4 regions of the Megasphaera stantonii genome follow, and region 1 is predicted to be linked to each of the others. Evidence: riboswitches for the same ligand, from Rfam matches in the RefSeq annotation. Region 1 holds a riboswitch; each other region holds the start of a gene.

Region 1 (4,174 bases):
CCAGGTCGCCGTACTGGAGGACGCTCTTCGACGTCTCCCGGGCCGTCAGCCTGTCATAGCGGGCCAGGTGGGCCTTGACGCGGGCGACGAGCTCGTTGGGGCTGAAGGGCTTTACGATGTAGTCGTCTGCGCCCAGTCCCAAGCCCCGTATCTTGTCGATATCTTCCTGCTTGGCCGACACGAGGAGGACGGGGATATTTTTATGTTCGCGAATATGGCGGCAAATCTGGAAGCCGTCCTGGCCGGGCAGCATGATGTCCAGCAAAATCAAATCGAAGGGCTGCCGCAGCGCCTGCTCCTGCCCCTTGATGCCGTCCACTTCAATGGACACGGCGAAGCCGTTGGCTTCCAGATAGTCCTTTTCCAATTCGGCAATGCCTTTATCGTCTTCAATGATCAGTATATGCTTCATGATGGTTTCCTTCCTTTTGTACAGGCAGCTCGATGCAGATCGTCAGTCCCTTGGGCTGGGTCTGATCGGCCCAAATCTTCCCTTTCATTTCGTCGATGATCTGCTTGGCTACGGCCAGGCCCAGGCCGCTTCCTTTAGCCACGTTGCTGCGGGCCTTGTCGGTCCTATAAAACGAATCGAACAGCTTAGGCAGGTCGTTTTCGCCTACGCCGCGGCCGTCGTCGGCAAAGGTCAGCCGTACGGCGCCGTCTCCGGCAGCGTCCAGGGATATGGATAAATGGCCTTCGTCGCCGTCTTTATATTTTACGCTGTTGCCGATGATATTTTCCACGACACGCTGGAAGTGGGTCCGGTCCATAGCCACGACAGCCTCGTCTACAGAGGCCTTATAAGAAATGTCCAGTCCCTGATGGCGGAAATGCTCGGCCTGCTCGCCCGTATAGTCTTCCAAATAGCCGCACAGGTCTACGTTTTCCCAGCAGAATTCCACCTGTCCCAAATCAAACTTGGAAAAGAGGAACAGCGTCCGCACCAGGCGGGTCATCATCTTCGACGTATCCAAAATCATGGCGACGTAATGGCGGCGCTTTTCCGCCGTATCGGCAATGCCGTCCTTCAAGCCGCTGGCATAGCCTTCGATGCGGGTCAGGGGCGTCGCCAGGTCGTGGGAAATGCCGGCGATGAGCTCCTTGCGGTTCTTGTCGTAGGCGTCCCTCATTTCCCGCGACGCCTTCAGTTCTTTGCGCATCGTTTCAAAGGCCCGGCAGGTCTGGCTGATTTCGTCGTTTCCGTCGGCGACGACGGGGTGATCCAGATTGCCCCGGCTGATGTCTTCGGCGATGTTCCGCATTTCCTCTACAGGCCGGACGATTTGCCGGGCCAGCAGGCGCGATAAGAAAAGACCTACGGCAATCGTCACGAGGACTGCTAATACGGCTAAGACGACAAAGGCAACCTTTACGATATTCTTCGAGCTGAGGTCCCAAATGCCGCCGTGCTTACGCAGCTGTACCGGCCCGACGACGGCTACGGCTACGCCCGTCTCAGGCGACGTATAATGGAAGGCGATGCCCTCGTCCGACCAGTTGAGAGCCGCGCCGCTGCCCGGGCTGCGCCGGTACGCTTCGCCGATCGTCGCCCACGGGTCCGTATGTTCCGTCGCATACAGGATTCGTCCTTGCTGGGAAATCGCTACCGTAAGGCCCTGATCTTCCAAATGGTCGCTCGTCTGCATGAGCCGGCCCATTCCTCCGTTATACCAGTCGGCGCGGACGCAGAGGCGGCTCAGCTCAAACTGCACCGATAAGGTCGGGCCGTTGCTCTCCGGCCAGAGAAAGGAAATGGCCGCCGCCCTGTTGATGTTGCCGAAATGAAGGCCTAAAAAAATAGCGATGCTGACGACGAGAGTAAAGGCCACGGGAATGGCTATCATAACAAAGTTAGACAACAGCAATCGTTTTCCAATAGGTATATCTCTCAGGTTCATCTGTCCTTCTCCCCGCTTTCCTGCCGCATGACGCGCCTTGCCTTCTATTATACCACGCCGCCGCAGATATCTTGATACGTTCGCATAGTTATACTTATTGCAGTGTATGCGGAAAAGATAAACAAAAATTAAACGAAGGAAAAATTCTTCATAAAACCTCCCTGGCCTGTCTTTTCTACGGCAGAGTACATGAACCGTTTTCCTTAACATCTTTAATATGCAGGCACATTATTTCAAAAAAATATCTCTTTTCCCCGATTTTTATATTGCATTTTTACGAAATTCCCGGTTTGCAGGCCGCACCTATTTCTTTTGTTTTCTTATATTTTACACGGCGAGATACCTCTTGTATTTGACAACACCCGTCCCTTAGTGATAATATGTTAAGCAACAACCAAATATACAAGTTCATCCAGAGCAGCTGAGGGACTGGCCCCATGACGCTGCGGCAACCCCCGTCAGGGAAGGTGCCAATTCCAACGGAGTATTCCGGCAGATGAAGCGACATACACGAAATACCGAGCCGTCATCTGTTTGACGGCTTTTTTAGTTGTACTGCCACCGGGTTGAACTCGTACTGAATCAAGGAGTTGATATTGTGATAAAACTGGAAAACATTACCAAAACCTACGACGGCAAGGCCCAGGTCCACGCCCTCAAAGGCGTCAACCTGACCATTGAAGACGGCGAAATCTTCGGCATTATCGGCAAGAGCGGCGCCGGCAAATCGACCCTCGTCCGCTGCATCAACATGCTCGAACGGCCGACGAGCGGCAACGTCATCATCGACGAAAAGAACCTGACGAACATGACCGACGCCCAGCTGCGGGCGGAACGCAAGCATATCGGCATGATATTTCAGCATTTCAACCTGCTCTCGTCGCGGACGGTCTTCGACAACATCGCCTTCCCCCTGGAGCTCATCGGCGCATCGAAGGAAGCCATCCAGAAAAAAGTCGCCGACCTTTTGGAATTAGTCGGACTGACGGACCGGCAGTTCAACTACCCGGCCCAGCTGTCGGGCGGCCAGAAGCAGCGCGTCGGCATCGCCCGGGCCCTGGCCAGCGACCCGAACATCCTCCTGTGCGACGAAGCCACGTCGGCCCTGGACCCGCAGACGACGAAATCCATCCTCGAGCTGCTCAAGGACATTAACCAGCGCCTTGGCATTACCATCGTCATCATTACCCACGAAATGGCGGTTATCAAAGAAATCTGCAACCGCGTCGCCGTCATCGAAGGCGGCGTCATCAAGGAAGCAGGCCGCGTCGTCGACGTCTTTACCAATCCCCAGTCCCAGACGATGAAGGACTTCGTCAAATCGGTTATCAACATGGAGCTGCCCGCCGGCATCGCCAAGATGGGCATTACGGACCAGCCTGCGCCGGGCTACGATATGCTCGTCCGCCTGCGCTTCAAGGGAGCCGCTACGAACGAACCTGTCGTCGCATCGGTCGTACAACGCTTCCACACCTACGTCAGCGTCCTCTACGGCAACATCGACTACATTCAGGACGAACCTTTCGGCTATCTCATCGTCGTCATCATGGGTTCTATGGAACAACAGGCAAAAGCATTTGAATATATTAAAGAATTACCTATTGGAAGCGAGGTTTTAGGATATGTCCCAAGAAATCATTAATTTAATGCTCCAAGGCATTCAGGAAACTGTTTTCATGGTCGCCGTCGCGACGATCATCGCCGCTATCATCGGTATTCCCCTCGGCATTACGCTGGTCACGACCAGCCGGGGCCATATTCTGGAAAACCGCTTTATCAATCAGATACTGGGCACCATCGTCAACATCATCCGCTCGATTCCCTTTATCATCCTCATGGTCGCCATCATTCCTCTGACCCGCATCATCGCCGGCACGTCCATCGGCACGACGGCGGCCTGCGTGCCCCTGACCATCGTGGCCATTCCCTTTTTGAGCCGCCTCGTTGAAACGTCTATCCGCGACGTCGACTTCGGCCTCGTCGAAGCCGCGGAATCCATGGGCGCCACGCCCTTCCAGATCATCCGCAAGGTCCTCATTCCCGAAGCCCTGCCGACGATCATCAACAACATTACGGTCCTCATCGTCAACCTCATCGGCGCTTCGGCCATGGCCGGCGCAATCGGCGGCGGCGGCCTCGGCGACATCGCTATCCGCTACGGCTACCAGCGCTTCCGCGCCGACGTCATGCTGGCGACGATCATCATCCTCATCGTAGGCGTCAACCTCATCCAGGCCTGCGGCGACTTCGCCTCGCGCAAGAAAAATAAAAAATAA
Region 2 (4,174 bases), 210 kb from region 1:
TCCCGTGCCGCAGAGGCGGCGGATGACGTCGGCACTGTATCCTTTTCCGATAAAAGCAGATACGGGCGCACTGCCTGCTTGCTTCAATTCAGCCAGCAAGGCCGCCTGCCGCCGCCGGTTCGCCAGCAGGCCCTCGGCATCATCCCGCACAAAAGATAACCACTTTTCCGTTTTATCGGATATTTTATTTTTCCAGCCCTTCTCTACCTGCAGTACGCCTGCCGCAAGCAAATCGTCTACTCGCCTGGCACCGAATTTCCGCGACAGCGCCGCTTTTTCCACCTGGCCTTTCGCTTGGACGTACGCAGCGACATCGGCGTCTTCCGCCGACGCGGGAGCCTTCGTTCCAACCGTAACATACAGACGGACTTCCAGCCCTTTCTTTTCTATCATGAACAGGCGGAGGGCGTCGGCAAGGTTGCAGAGATAATACCGGCTGATCCAGGAAGCCGTTTCGATCATTTCTTCCTGAAACCCCGCCTGCGCCGACAGCACGGTGCTGATCGGCTTGAGCTCGTATGCATATTCGCCTGCATTCCTCTCGCTGACGGCGACGACGATTCCTTCTTCCTGCCGCCGTCCAAAGGGAACCTGCACGCGGCTGCCGACGTGCACAGCCATGCCGTCCGGGACGATATAGGAAAAGGTCTGCTGCAGCCGTTTGGCCGTCGTATTGATGATGATGTCTGCTACCATAGCCCTGCTCCTGCGTTTGTATAACATAAAGATAGGGACTTGACGAAGCAAGCCCCTATACATTGTATCATATTTAATTCAGCCATGCCACCTGGAAGGCATGATTCCTCTGAGATGGCCCAGTTTTATAAGCCGGCTTCCTGACGGAGAACGTCGGCTTTATCAAGCTGTTCCCAAGGCAGGTTCAGATCGTTGCGGCCGAAATGACCGTAAGCGGCCGTCTGTTTGTAAATCGGGCGCTGCAAGTCGAGCATTTCGATGATGCCGGCCGGACGGAGGTCGAAGTGTTTGCGGATCAATTCGACAATCTTTTCGTTTTCGACTTTGCCCGTACCGAAGGTTTCTACGTGGATAGAAACGGGATGGGCTACGCCGATGGCATAGGCCAGCTGGATTTCGCATTTATCCGCCAAGCCTGCGGCTACGATGTTCTTCGCCACATAGCGGGCTGCATAAGCTGCCGAGCGGTCTACCTTTGTGGGGTCCTTGCCGGAGAAAGCGCCGCCGCCGTGACGAGCCATGCCGCCGTAGGTATCGACGATGATCTTGCGGCCCGTAAGGCCGGAGTCGCCCTGAGGACCGCCGATGACGAAGCGGCCTGTCGGGTTGATGAACAGTTTCGTCTGGTCATCGAACAAGCCTTCGGGAAGTTCCGGTTTGATGACGTATTCGAGCAAATCTTTTTCAATCTGTTCGCGCGTAACTTCCGGGCTGTGCTGAGCCGAAATGACGATGGTGTCGATGCGGACAGGCTTGCCGTCTTCGTATTCGACCGTTACCTGCGTCTTTCCGTCCGGACGGAGGTACGGCAGCGTGCCGTCCTTGCGGACCTTGGCCAGACGGCGGGACAGGCGGTGAGCCAGAGAAATCGGCAGCGGCATGTAGTCGTCCGTTTCGTTCGTCGCGTAGCCGAACATCATGCCCTGGTCGCCGGCGCCGATCGAGTCGAATTTATCCGTCGTGCCGGATTTCTTTTCCTGCGCTTCGTCAACGCCCATGGCGATGTCCGGGGACTGTTCGTCCAGGGAAACGAGGACGCCGCACGTATCGCAGTCAAAGCCGTATTTTGCGCGGGTATAACCGATATTGCGGACCGTTTCGCGTACGATGTGCGGAATATCTACGTAGCACGTCGTAGAGATTTCGCCTACGACGTGTACCATACCTGTCGTTACGAGGGTTTCGCAGGCGACGCGGGCGTTTTTATCTTTTTCCAAAATTGCATCCAAAATGCCGTCAGAAATTTGGTCGGCCATTTTGTCGGGATGGCCTTCGGTTACGGATTCAGACGTAAAAAATTCACGATTCTTTGCCATTATATCCTCCTTATGCGTTCAAAAAAAATCCCCTCTGAAAAGAGGGGTATGTATCAGCCCATCTTTCAGTACGCTACACTGTTGGATTTAGCACCTTTCATTCACTGAAGGTTGCTGCTGCATCATCGGGCCAATCCCTCCACAGCTCTTGATGGTTAAATATTTTATTCACTTGACCTATTGTATACTAACAAGAGGAATTATGCAAGACCTATTCGAAAAATCATGGCCTCGATTACTGATTTTTTTTGGCTAAAATCGCCGCGGCCCGTTCTACGATGACCGCCGCCAGGTCTTCCTTGTCCATTTTCTCGAGCTTTTCCATCGAGCCGTCAGGGAACAGGAAGGTGGCGATATTCGTCGTGCCCTGGAAGCCGGCCCCTTCGGCGCTGACGTCGTTGGCGACGAGCATGTCGAGGTTCTTCTTCTTTAACTTAGCCGTGCCGTACTCGATGAGGTTCGTTGTTTCGGCAGCAAAGCCGATGAGAACCTGATGGGCCTTGCGCTGGCCCAAGCCGTACAGGATGTCCGGGTTTTTAGCCATCGTCAAGGTCAGCGTTTCGTCGGATTTCTTGATCTTATTCGCTGCCGGATGAGCCGAACGGTAATCGGCGACAGCAGCCGACTTGATGACCAGATCGCAGTCGTCGTAATACGAATCGACGGCGGCCTTCATGTCGTTGGTGCTGCCTACGTCGATGCGGCGCGCTACGCCGGCCGGCGTCTTCAGATGGTCATTGCTGCCGGCGACCAAGGTGACGTCTGCGCCGGCAAAGGCTGCGGCTTTAGCGATGGCAAAGCCCATGCGGCCGCTGGAATGGTTGCCGATAAAGCGGACCGGGTCGATAGGTTCGCGCGTGCCGCCGGCCGTGACGATGACCTTCTTCCCTTTCAGCAGGCTCGTCCGGCAGGCTGTAAATTCGACGTAGTCGACAATGTCTTCCGGTTCGGGCAGACGGCCGACGCCGGTGACGCCGCAGGCCAAATGACCTGTAGCGGGCTCGATGATTTCATAGCCGTACTCCTTGAGGGCGGCGATATTTTTCTGTACGATGGGGTTCATATACATGTTGCTGTTCATAGCCGGGGCGATGACGACGGGAGCCGTCGTAGCCATGACCGTCGTCGTCAGCATATCGTCGGCGATGCCGCCGGCAATTTTGCCGATGACGTTGGCTGTAGCCGGAGCGATGACGAACACGTCGGCCCACTGGGCCAGGGCGATGTGCTCGACGTTAAATTCGGGAATATCGCTGAACATGGATACGGCGACGGGGTTGCCGGAAATTTCCCTCATCGTCAGCGGCGTAATAAACTCCGTCGCATGTTCGGTCATAATGCACTTGACTTCAGCGCCGCGCTTGCGCAGCATGCTGGCGATTTCAGCTGCCTTAAACGCGGCGATGCCGCCGCTGATGGCCAAGACGATTTTCTTGTTTTCTAATAACATGGCGATGATATCCTCCGCAATTATTTAATGCCGCCCTGAGGCTTTTCATAGGTAATCTTGCCCTGATCGATTTCTTCCATCGCGATGGAAACGACGCGCGTCGTTTCTACATCTACGAGCGGTTCGTCGCCGTCCGTCAATTCGCGGGCCCGTTTTGCCGCCAGCGTGACTAAGGTGTATTTGCTGTCTACTTTTTTCATTAACGATTCCAACGTCGGTTTGATCAACATAAGAACATCTCTCCTCTTTACTGCATACAAATTTCTATTGATACGCCTGCTTGGTCTCTTCGATACAGTTGGCGTTGCGCATAACTCTGCACTCCTCGGCTTTCAGCACGGCGGCGGCCTTCTGAATCGCTTCGCCCAGATCATCGTTGACGATGACATAGTCGTATTTATCAATCCATTCCAGCTCGTTCCGGGCCTTCGCCAGCCGCGCGGCGATGACTTCATCCGAGTCGGTATGGCGTCCCCGGAGCCGCTCTTCCAGAACGGCCTTACTCGGCGGCACGATGTAGATAAAGACGCCTTGGGGATACTTTTCCTTTACCTGCATAGCTCCCTGAATGTCGATTTCCAGCATGACGTGGTTGCCCTGGCGGAGCATCTGGTATACGTATTCCTTCGGCGTGCCGTAATAATGGTCGTATACCTTGGCGTGTTCCAGAAACGCGTCTTCCTTCAGCAGCTCTTCAAAACGGCCGTTGTCG
Region 3 (4,174 bases), 790 kb from region 1:
CGGGCTCTCCTGCGACGGTTCCGCCCATTTTGCCGACGATGGCGACGGTCGTGTCGCGGGCTTCCATAAAAATGGAATCGATTCCTTGGGCGAAGAGTTCTGCAAAGGTAAAGGCTGCCAGCTTCGTGCCGATGTGCCGGCCCCGCAGGGCCTTCGTCACGATGAACCGGCCCCAATGGAGCTGACCGCCTTCATGCCAGGCGGCAGCCGTGCCGACGATGACGCCGTCCAGCTCGGCGACCCAGCACTGGGGCTCCATGGCTAGAAAGGCTTCAACGGCGTCCCGGGGGATAAGCTGCTCGCCGTGAAAGACGGCGGTCTGCAGGGCCATGACGGCTTCCATATCCTCGGTCCGGGCTTTTCTGTATCGTAATGATTCCATCAGTATCCTCCTGTTCTATACGTGAAGGCCGGCCTGGTAGGCTGCTTCCATGACCGGCAGGGTGCGGACGGCTCCGGCTTCCATGACGTTGGACGCGTACAGGCGGCCTTTGATTTCATACTGCTCGAAGTGCTCGACAAATCCGTCCAGGTCGCCGAGGGAGCGGGCGATGATGTCTTCGCCTAAGCCGGCGGAGACGATGTAGTATACTTCCTTGCGGCCGAGGTGCTGCCAAATGGGATAGGTACGGTCGATACAGGCCTTCATCTGGGCGCTGACGCCGTAAAAATAGACGGGTGTCGCCAGTACGACGACGTCAGCCTGCTGGAAGGCGCAGAGGATATTTTCCATGTCGTCCTTCTGGATGCAGGCTCCGCCGTTGCGCATACAGACGTCGCAGGCCCGGCAGAAGCCGATGCGTTTTTCCGCCAGGGGGATAAAGCGTACGCTGTGGCCCGCCTCTTCGGCTCCTTGCTGAAATTGGCGGCACAAGAGGTTCGTGTTTCCGTTTTTTCTGGGGCTGCCCGATAGGATTACGATGTGTTTCATTAGCTGTCATCTCCTTAACGCGTAGTTTCCTTTTACTATTTCATTATACTATATTATTTCCTGCAGCGTATAAGCGTATAACTAAAAACGGCATAGCCGCGAGGGGCTATGCCGTGGTGGCTCGATGTCCGTTTCTCTTAGAATGCCGGGAGAATCGTGCCTTGGAAGTGTTCGTTAATGAATTTTTTAATCGGTTCGGATTGGTAGATGGCCAGGACTTTTTTATACGTTTCGTTGTTGGCTTCATCTTCGCGGACGACCATGACGTTAGCGTACGGCGAATCCTTGTCTTCTACGAGGAGGGAATCCTTCTGCGGGTTTAAGCCGGCCGGGATGGCGTAGTTCGTGTTGACGCAGGCCAGGTCCGTGTCGTCAAGGGAACGGGGAATCTGAGCGGCGTCGAGCTCGATGAATTCGAGGTGCTTCGGATTGTTTACGATATCCGGTACGGAGGCGTCGACGGAGGTTCCGTTTTTCAGGGTGATGAGGCCGACTTGCTGCAGGAGCAGGAGGGCGCGGCCGCCGTTGGTCGGGTCGTTCGGAATGGTAACCTTAGCGCCGTCGGCGACTTCGCTGATGTTTTTATATTTGTGGGAATATACGGCCATGGGCAGGATAATGGTCTTGCCGATGGAGGTCAGCTTCATGCCCTGGTTTTTGACGACGTTGTCGAGGTAGGGCTGATGCTGCATGGAGTTCATGTCCAAATCGCCTTCGGCCAAGGCTTTGTTGGGCTGTACGAAATCGTTGAATTCGACGACCTTGATGGTCAGGCCTTGTTTTTCTGCTTCTTTGGCTACTTGTTCCATGACTTCCGCATGGGGGCCGGCCGTTACGCCGATGGCGATTTCCTTTTTGTCGGCCGAGCCGCTGTCGGAGCTGCCGCAGCCGGCGGCGAATACGCAGGTCGCGGCGATGAGGGCCGCTGCAAGAAGTTTTTTGATAGAAGAGTTCATGAGTTGTTCATCCTTTCTGATACTGAATCAATCACATGGCAAGAGGCAGGACGGCCTGCCATAGGATGGGCCGGCGACGATACGGGTAAAAAGAAAAGCCGTCGACAGATGACGGCTTTGATTACGTATGTGTTCATCTGTCGGATGTATCCGCTGGACTTGGCACCTATCCCATTTGGGGGTTGCCGCAGCGTCATAGGGCCATTCCCTCGGCTGCTCTTGATGAAATCAATATATGATTGTTGATAAAAATCATACCATCTCTCGCACCGAATGTCAATATTTTGGCGGCAGAATTTTTCCGACGACAAAAGACGGAGGCAGGATTCCTGCCTCCGCTTTCGGATGTGTGATGGTGTCTCGTTATATATGGTGGTTTAGTAGTTATCGTTTTTCAGTTCAAAAAACGCTTGCGGATGCGCGCAGACCGGGCATACTTCCGGAGCTTCTTCGCCTTCGACGATAAATCCGCAGTTGCGGCATACCCATGTTTTCGTCGCCGGTTTCTTGAAGACCGTGCCGTTTTCGATGTTGGCCAGGAGGGCCAGGTAGCGTTCTTCGTGGTGTTTTTCGATTTCCGCTACTTTTTCAAACAAGTAGGCGATGTGTTCGAAGCCTTCTTCTCTGGCTTCTTTGGCGAAGGTCGGGTACATTTCCGTCCATTCGTAGTGTTCGCCGGCAGCGGCGTCTTTCAAGGCGTCGATGTCGTTCGGCATGCCGTCGTTGAGCAGTTTGAACCAGATTTTAGCGTGTTCTTTTTCGTTGTTGGCCGTTTCTTCAAAGAAGGCCTTGATCTGTTCGTAGCCGGCTTTTTTCGCTACGCTTGCGTAATAGGTGTATTTATTTCTTGCCTGGGATTCGCCGGCAAATGCTGCCATTAAGTTTTTTTCAGTTTTGCTTCCCTTTAATTCCATATCGATACCTCCATGATTTCATACGTAAACTCGCAGCCTATGCTGCCTCTTGTCAGGTCTCGTTCCTGACCTCTGAGTACATTATACTCTATTTGCAAAATAAAATCAATGGATAATAATTATTTTTTAATAAAATATGGAAAAATTATTCTTTCACTGTGTCCGACTCAGATCGCCGCGGTTCTTTGGCATCGGCAGTGCGTTTCGATTCCGTGTCCTTGCTGCTTTCGCGGGATACGGAACGCTTCGGCTCGGAAACAGCCTGTTCGGCATCTTCGGCCTTAGAGGAAAGCCTGCTTTCGGCTTCCTTTTTTATGGCGTCGATGTCGGCGTGGGACGAGGAGAACGTTTCGAGGGTGTCGTTCAGCGTGTCGGACAAGGTGCTCTGCGTATCCTTTGCCGTGTCGCTCAGGTCGCCGTACTTTTCCTTGAGATGGGCTTCCAGCTCGCTGGCCGGGCCGGGATACATCGTTTTCAGCCGTTCGAAGAGCTCGGCCTTCGAGGCGTTTCCCCGCTTGACCGCTTCTTCGAAGGCCTTGTATTCCTGATAATAGGCAAGCCAGCGCTGGAGGCGGGCGTAGTCGTTGCTCAGGAACGACTGGACGCTGAGAAAGGAAAAGACCAGCGTCAGGACGAGGCATATGACGACTTTTCCCATTATCCGTCCCTCCTTTGCGGGTTTCTGGCATTGCGGGCCGTGCGGTGGCAGGCCTGGCTGGCGTACGACGCAGTCAGGGCCGCGAACAGCAGGGCCAGGACGGCGAAGGCCATCGTCGAGACGGACAGCGTCGGCAGGGGCAGCAAATCCGAGAAGATATACGGCGGCAGGCTGTATACGGCGATGGAGGCGAGGAGCGCCAGGGCGAAAGCGAAGAATAGTATGGTGCTGACGATATTGAACAAGGCCCCGAATATGTCTAAAAAGGGGCTGGCAATGGCCTTTGCCGCCTGGGGGATGGCTGCCTTGTCATTCCACTGCAGCTCGTCTTCACCGGCTGTCCGTTTTGTAGGACCTTTCGCCTTAGGACGCTGGGGCTGCTCGGCGTAGGCATCGTAGTTTCGGGGCGGCTCGGGCTGCGGCATGGGATAGTAGGCTTCCCTGATTTTGGGGCGGCGGCGATGGGCCGGGTCTTTTTCCCAATCGTAGAATTGGGACGGCTTGGCAGGGGCAGCCTCGGGCGCTTCCTGTGCCGGCGCGTCGGCGGAGCCGGTCATGCTGAGATTGTCTTCCGGCACGATGGGCTTGCCGATATAGTAGCGGTATATGTTTTTAGGATGGCCCAGCTTGGCGCATACTTCTTCTTCCGTCAGGCCCTTTTTCGCGCCCAGGCGGAACTGTTCTTCGCAGTCTTCCAAGATCCCTTTCAAATCGG
Region 4 (4,174 bases), 1.3 Mb from region 1:
GAATAAAACGATATGGTAAACTAAAAGCCCTGTGCAGCGATGCTGTACAGGGCTTTTTTGGATTTCTTATAATAGATTTTTTACGGCTTCTGTAATCTTCTTGGCGATATAGGGGTTGTTCATCGTGTAGACGTGGATGCCGTCGACACCGTTAGCCAAAAGGTCGGCGATCTGGTCGATGGCGTAGGCGATGCCGATATCCCGCATGGCTTCGGCATTGTCGCCGTATTTTGCGATGGCCCGCTGGAACTTGACCGGCAAGGTCGCGCCGCACAGGGACACCATCCGTTCGATTTGCTTCTTATTGGTGACAGGCATGATGCCCGCTTCGATGGGGACGCTGATGCCGGCGATTTCGCACCGTTCGAGGAAGCGGTAGAAGGTGGCGTTGTCGAAGAAGAGCTGGGAAATGAGCTCGCTGGCGCCGGCGTCGACCTTCGTCTTTAAGTTGCGGATGTCGGCGGCCATGGTCTGGGCTTCCGCATGGCCTTCGGGATAGCAGGCGCCGATGACGTTGAATTCCGGGGCGTTCTGCTTGATGAAGGCTACGAGGTCGCTGGCATGTTCGAAGACATGGGCCCGTTCGCGGCCCGGCGTTTCGTCGCCCCGCAGGGCCAGGATATTTTCGATGCCCGCCTTTTTCAGCGCGTCCAACGTGCGCAGGGCGTCGTCTTCAGTCAGGTAAATGCAGGGCATATGAGCCGCCGTTTCACAGCCGTAGGTGTGCTTGATAGCCGAGGCCACTTCGACGGTGCGGTTGCCGCCGCTGCCGCTTCCGCTGGCGCCGCAGGTGACACTGATGAAATCGGGATAAAGCTGGCTCAGCTCGTCTAAAGCGGCGTAAATCGTCTCGATGGGCGTATCCGGCTTGGGCGGGAAGACTTCAAAGGAAAAGACTGTTTTTTTGGCAAATAATTCATTTGTGCGCATATATATTGCTCCTTGCTGCATAGCTGACAGGGGGTAAGCACGAGTACAGCCGCGTGTTTTTGTTTATATTATATCATGAAGTATGGCCGTATGTATAACAAAAGGGCCTGGAACGAGGCCCTTTTGCATGAATATATATGTGTGTTGTATTAGAAGCTGGGCAGAATGGCTCCCTGGTATTTGTCTTCGATGAATTTCTTCACTTCCGGAGACTGGAGGGCTTTGACGAGAGCCTGGATTTCCGGGCGGTTTTCGTCGCCTTCGTGGATGGCTAAGATGTTAGCGTACGGCGAGTCTTTATCTTCGAGGAAAATCGCGTCCTTCAGCGGATTGAGGCCGGCTTCCATGGCGAAGTTCGTGTTGATGACGGCGATGTCTACGTCGTCAATGGAGCGGGGAATCTGGGCGGCTTCCAATTCGACGAACTGGAGGTTTTTGTCGTTTTTCACGATGTCCTGTACCGTAGAGGTGATGCTGCCGTTATCCTTCAGGGAAATCAGGCCGGCCTTCTGCAGGATGAGCAAAGCACGGCCGCCGTTGGTCGGGTCGTTGGGGATGGCGACCTTCGCGCCGTTTGCCAATTCGTCCAGTTTGGCGACTTTATGGGAGTAAATGCCCATCGGCTCGATGTGGACCTTGCAGATGGCCTTGAGCTGCGTGCCGTGTTCTTTATTGAACGTTTCCATGTAGGGGCCGTGCTGGAAGAAGTTGGCGTCCAGCTCCTTGTCGTTCAGGGCCAGATTCGGCTTGACGTAATCTGTAAATTCGATGATCTTCAAATCGATGCCGTCCTTGGCTAAGAGGGGCTTGATTTCGTTTAAGATTTCCGCGTGGGGAACGGGCGTCGCGCCGACGGTCAGGACCTTATTCTGCGTCGACTCTTTGCCGCCTGCCGGGGCGTCGCTGCCGCAGCCGGCGGCCAATACGGCCAGCGCACAGAGAGCCGCAGCGGCCAGGACGGTAAGTTTTTTGAAATGCTTCATAAATGATTCCTCCTAAATATAAAATGATATGGCGTAAGACCGTTTAGCCTTTTATCCCATGAAAAAAGCCCCTTTCCCAAGAGAAAGAGGTATCGTCGCAGGGTCTTTATCTCTCGGAAATCAATCCGCAGGAATTAGCACCGTCGTTATCGGTTGCCGGGCTTCATTGGGCCAGTCCCTCCGCCGCTCTGGATAAAAGGATGTAAAATTGTCTTGAACATAGTGTATCATGAATCTCAGATTTGTCAAATTGCTATATTTGCATAGCCTGCCGGCCTGATATGACGAGAACGAAAGTAACGGGCAGAACGGCAAAAATGTGATATAATCAAAGGACGAGATATTGCATTAGGAGGTAATACGAAATGGAATCGATTCAAGACGTAGTAAAAAAATACCAGCAAGGCGGTAATAACTGTTCCGAAACGGTATTAAAGGCCTGCAATGAATATTACGGCCTCAACCTGTCGGACGACGTGTTCCGCATGGTATCGGTCATGGGCGGCGGCGTCGGCGGCTCGGGCTGTCTCTGCGGCGCCCTGAACGGCGCCTGCCATATCCTGGGCCTTCTCGTAGGCCGCAATACGCCGGAAGAAAAGACCAAGGCGGAAATCTACGCTCCCGTAAAGGAATTTTATCAGCTGTGGATGGGTAAGTTCCACGCGTCGTGCTGCCGCGTCCTCAAGAGCCCGGCCAACGGCGGCCCCGTATCCTGTCCGGAGCTCATGGTCGGTACGGCGGAGCTCCTGGCGGCCTTTATAGAAGAAAAGGGATTGCTTAAAAAATAAAGACATGGAAAAGACCTCGTACGGCGTCGTACGAGGTCTTTTTGTGCGTATTTATTTATTCGGCAGGATGACGTCGCGGGCCCGGACGTCCTTGCTCAGGCTGTCAATGTGGTTGGCAAAAATCTTGGCCATGCGGATATTTATTTCATCTTTCATTGGCACTTGATAATGCGATGGCGTAAGGGTGTTCCAAGCTGAAGACGGATTTCCGTCAACGTGGATGACATCGTTTTCATCGGGTTCAATGAGAACGTATGTGGGAATTTGATGCATGTCGTTTTGCCAGATGCCTAGTTTTACGTCAGGGCTATCTTTCGTGTCATTCTGCCGGGCCATGATAAAGGTAAGGGGGTAATAGCTCTTTTTACCGTTCGAGAACTGGGTGTACTGTGTGCGGAAATGGATGAGCGACTGTTTGAATGGCACAACGGCAATGGAATCACTGGCTTTGTCGGCAATGACGAAACAAGGGCCGGCTGTCGTCTGGAACAATGCTAGGTAGCCGTCGTCATCTTCTTCGGAAACAGCCACGACTTCACCATGGAGAGTATGGTCTTCAGCCATTGCCTTGGCGGTGTCCAGGCTGTTGGGGGACGGAAGTGTTTGATAGGCTGAGCCTTCTGGCAACGCTTTGCTGATGATGCGGTCGCTGTCGGAGAAGGTGACCTGCGTTGCCGTAGCCGATTGGACGAGGCCGCCTAAGCCGACGAGGCAGACGATGGAGACGGCCAGGCCGATGAGATAGGGCTTGGATTGTCCCGTCGGCTGCTTGCGCTTGACGAGGACGGCGCAGACAATCGCCGCGATGACGAGGGCCGCGCAGACGACGCCTAACAGGATGGCTGTCGTCTGATGGAAAATGCGGAACTGGGCCTGCATGTGAATATCCTGGCCTGCCGAGGCGCCCTGGGTGTTGATAAAGGCCGGCTTCAAATCCCAGACGAGGGTCTTGCCGTCGTCGAGGACCTGGTCGGCGTTTGTGGCGTCGACGGCCATGGGCAGGTGCATCGTAAAGTCGAGAGACGCCGAGTTGACGGCTGCGGCGACGGCCTGGTTATGGATTTCGTTGAGCTGGGCCGCTTCCCGTTCAGCCTGCTTACGGTATTCCAAATAGCTCCAGACGTCGACGCTGGACGGTACCTGGAAGAAATTGGGAATATTGTCTTCGTAATGGGCCTGTGGCAGGGCGGCGTTTTCCTGTCCCTTGATCCGCGTATGGATGGAATAATAGTCATACAAGAGGCCCTTGTGCAGCCGGATTTCACCGTATTCCGGGTCGGGCGTCCAGAATTCGCCGCCTGTATCGGCAATATCCTGTATGCCGGCGTAGGTTTTGCTGGACCGGTAGCCGTTTGCCGTATCTTCGACGGTGAAGCCGTTCTGCCGGTCTTCCTGCTTCCATTGATTCAGGGAAGCGGCCATGTCGGCCTGCATGGGAATCTGAAAGGATAAGTCCTTGCGCAGGACGATGGA

What was found. A riboswitch is a leader RNA that binds a small molecule or an ion and turns the genes downstream of it on or off. The one in region 1 is predicted to bind S-adenosylmethionine.
Region 2: it holds a riboswitch for S-adenosylmethionine, as region 1 does, so the genes downstream of both, metK (methionine adenosyltransferase) here and DKB62_RS11875 (methionine ABC transporter ATP-binding protein) in region 1, are expected to answer to the same signal.
Region 3: it holds a riboswitch for S-adenosylmethionine, as region 1 does, so the genes downstream of both, DKB62_RS08035 (MetQ/NlpA family ABC transporter substrate-binding protein) here and DKB62_RS11875 (methionine ABC transporter ATP-binding protein) in region 1, are expected to answer to the same signal.
Region 4: it holds a riboswitch for S-adenosylmethionine, as region 1 does, so the genes downstream of both, DKB62_RS05530 (MetQ/NlpA family ABC transporter substrate-binding protein) here and DKB62_RS11875 (methionine ABC transporter ATP-binding protein) in region 1, are expected to answer to the same signal.

The regions. Positions count from the first base shown of each region.
Region 1 covers NZ_CP029462.1:2,522,255-2,526,428, reverse strand. The annotation lists gene DKB62_RS11885 (response regulator transcription factor) at 1-412, opposite strand, end outside; gene DKB62_RS11880 (sensor histidine kinase) at 390-1,844, opposite strand; SAM riboswitch class I at 2,304-2,401, shown strand; gene DKB62_RS11875 (methionine ABC transporter ATP-binding protein) at 2,497-3,540, shown strand; gene DKB62_RS11870 (methionine ABC transporter permease) at 3,521-4,174, shown strand.
Region 2 covers NZ_CP029462.1:78,624-82,797, reverse strand. The annotation lists gene priA (primosomal protein N') at 1-696, opposite strand, end outside; gene metK (methionine adenosyltransferase) at 822-2,012, opposite strand; SAM riboswitch class I at 2,068-2,170, opposite strand; gene coaBC (bifunctional phosphopantothenoylcysteine decarboxylase/phosphopantothenate--cysteine ligase CoaBC) at 2,248-3,462, opposite strand; gene rpoZ (DNA-directed RNA polymerase subunit omega) at 3,483-3,692, opposite strand; gene gmk (guanylate kinase) at 3,727-4,174, opposite strand, start outside.
Region 3 covers NZ_CP029462.1:1,727,393-1,731,566, forward strand. The annotation lists gene DKB62_RS08025 (GNAT family N-acetyltransferase) at 1-382, opposite strand, end outside; gene DKB62_RS08030 (flavodoxin family protein) at 398-931, opposite strand; gene DKB62_RS08035 (MetQ/NlpA family ABC transporter substrate-binding protein) at 1,069-1,887, opposite strand; SAM riboswitch class I at 2,018-2,116, opposite strand; gene rbr (rubrerythrin) at 2,265-2,801, opposite strand; gene DKB62_RS08045 (hypothetical protein) at 2,947-3,459, opposite strand; gene DKB62_RS08050 (DUF1700 domain-containing protein) at 3,459-4,174, opposite strand, start outside.
Region 4 covers NZ_CP029462.1:1,177,536-1,181,709, reverse strand. The annotation lists gene speC (ornithine decarboxylase) at 1-6, shown strand, start outside; gene metF (methylenetetrahydrofolate reductase [NAD(P)H]) at 67-930, opposite strand; gene DKB62_RS05530 (MetQ/NlpA family ABC transporter substrate-binding protein) at 1,080-1,913, opposite strand; SAM riboswitch class I at 2,017-2,112, opposite strand; gene DKB62_RS05525 (C-GCAxxG-C-C family protein) at 2,279-2,701, shown strand; gene DKB62_RS05520 (hypothetical protein) at 2,753-4,174, opposite strand, start outside.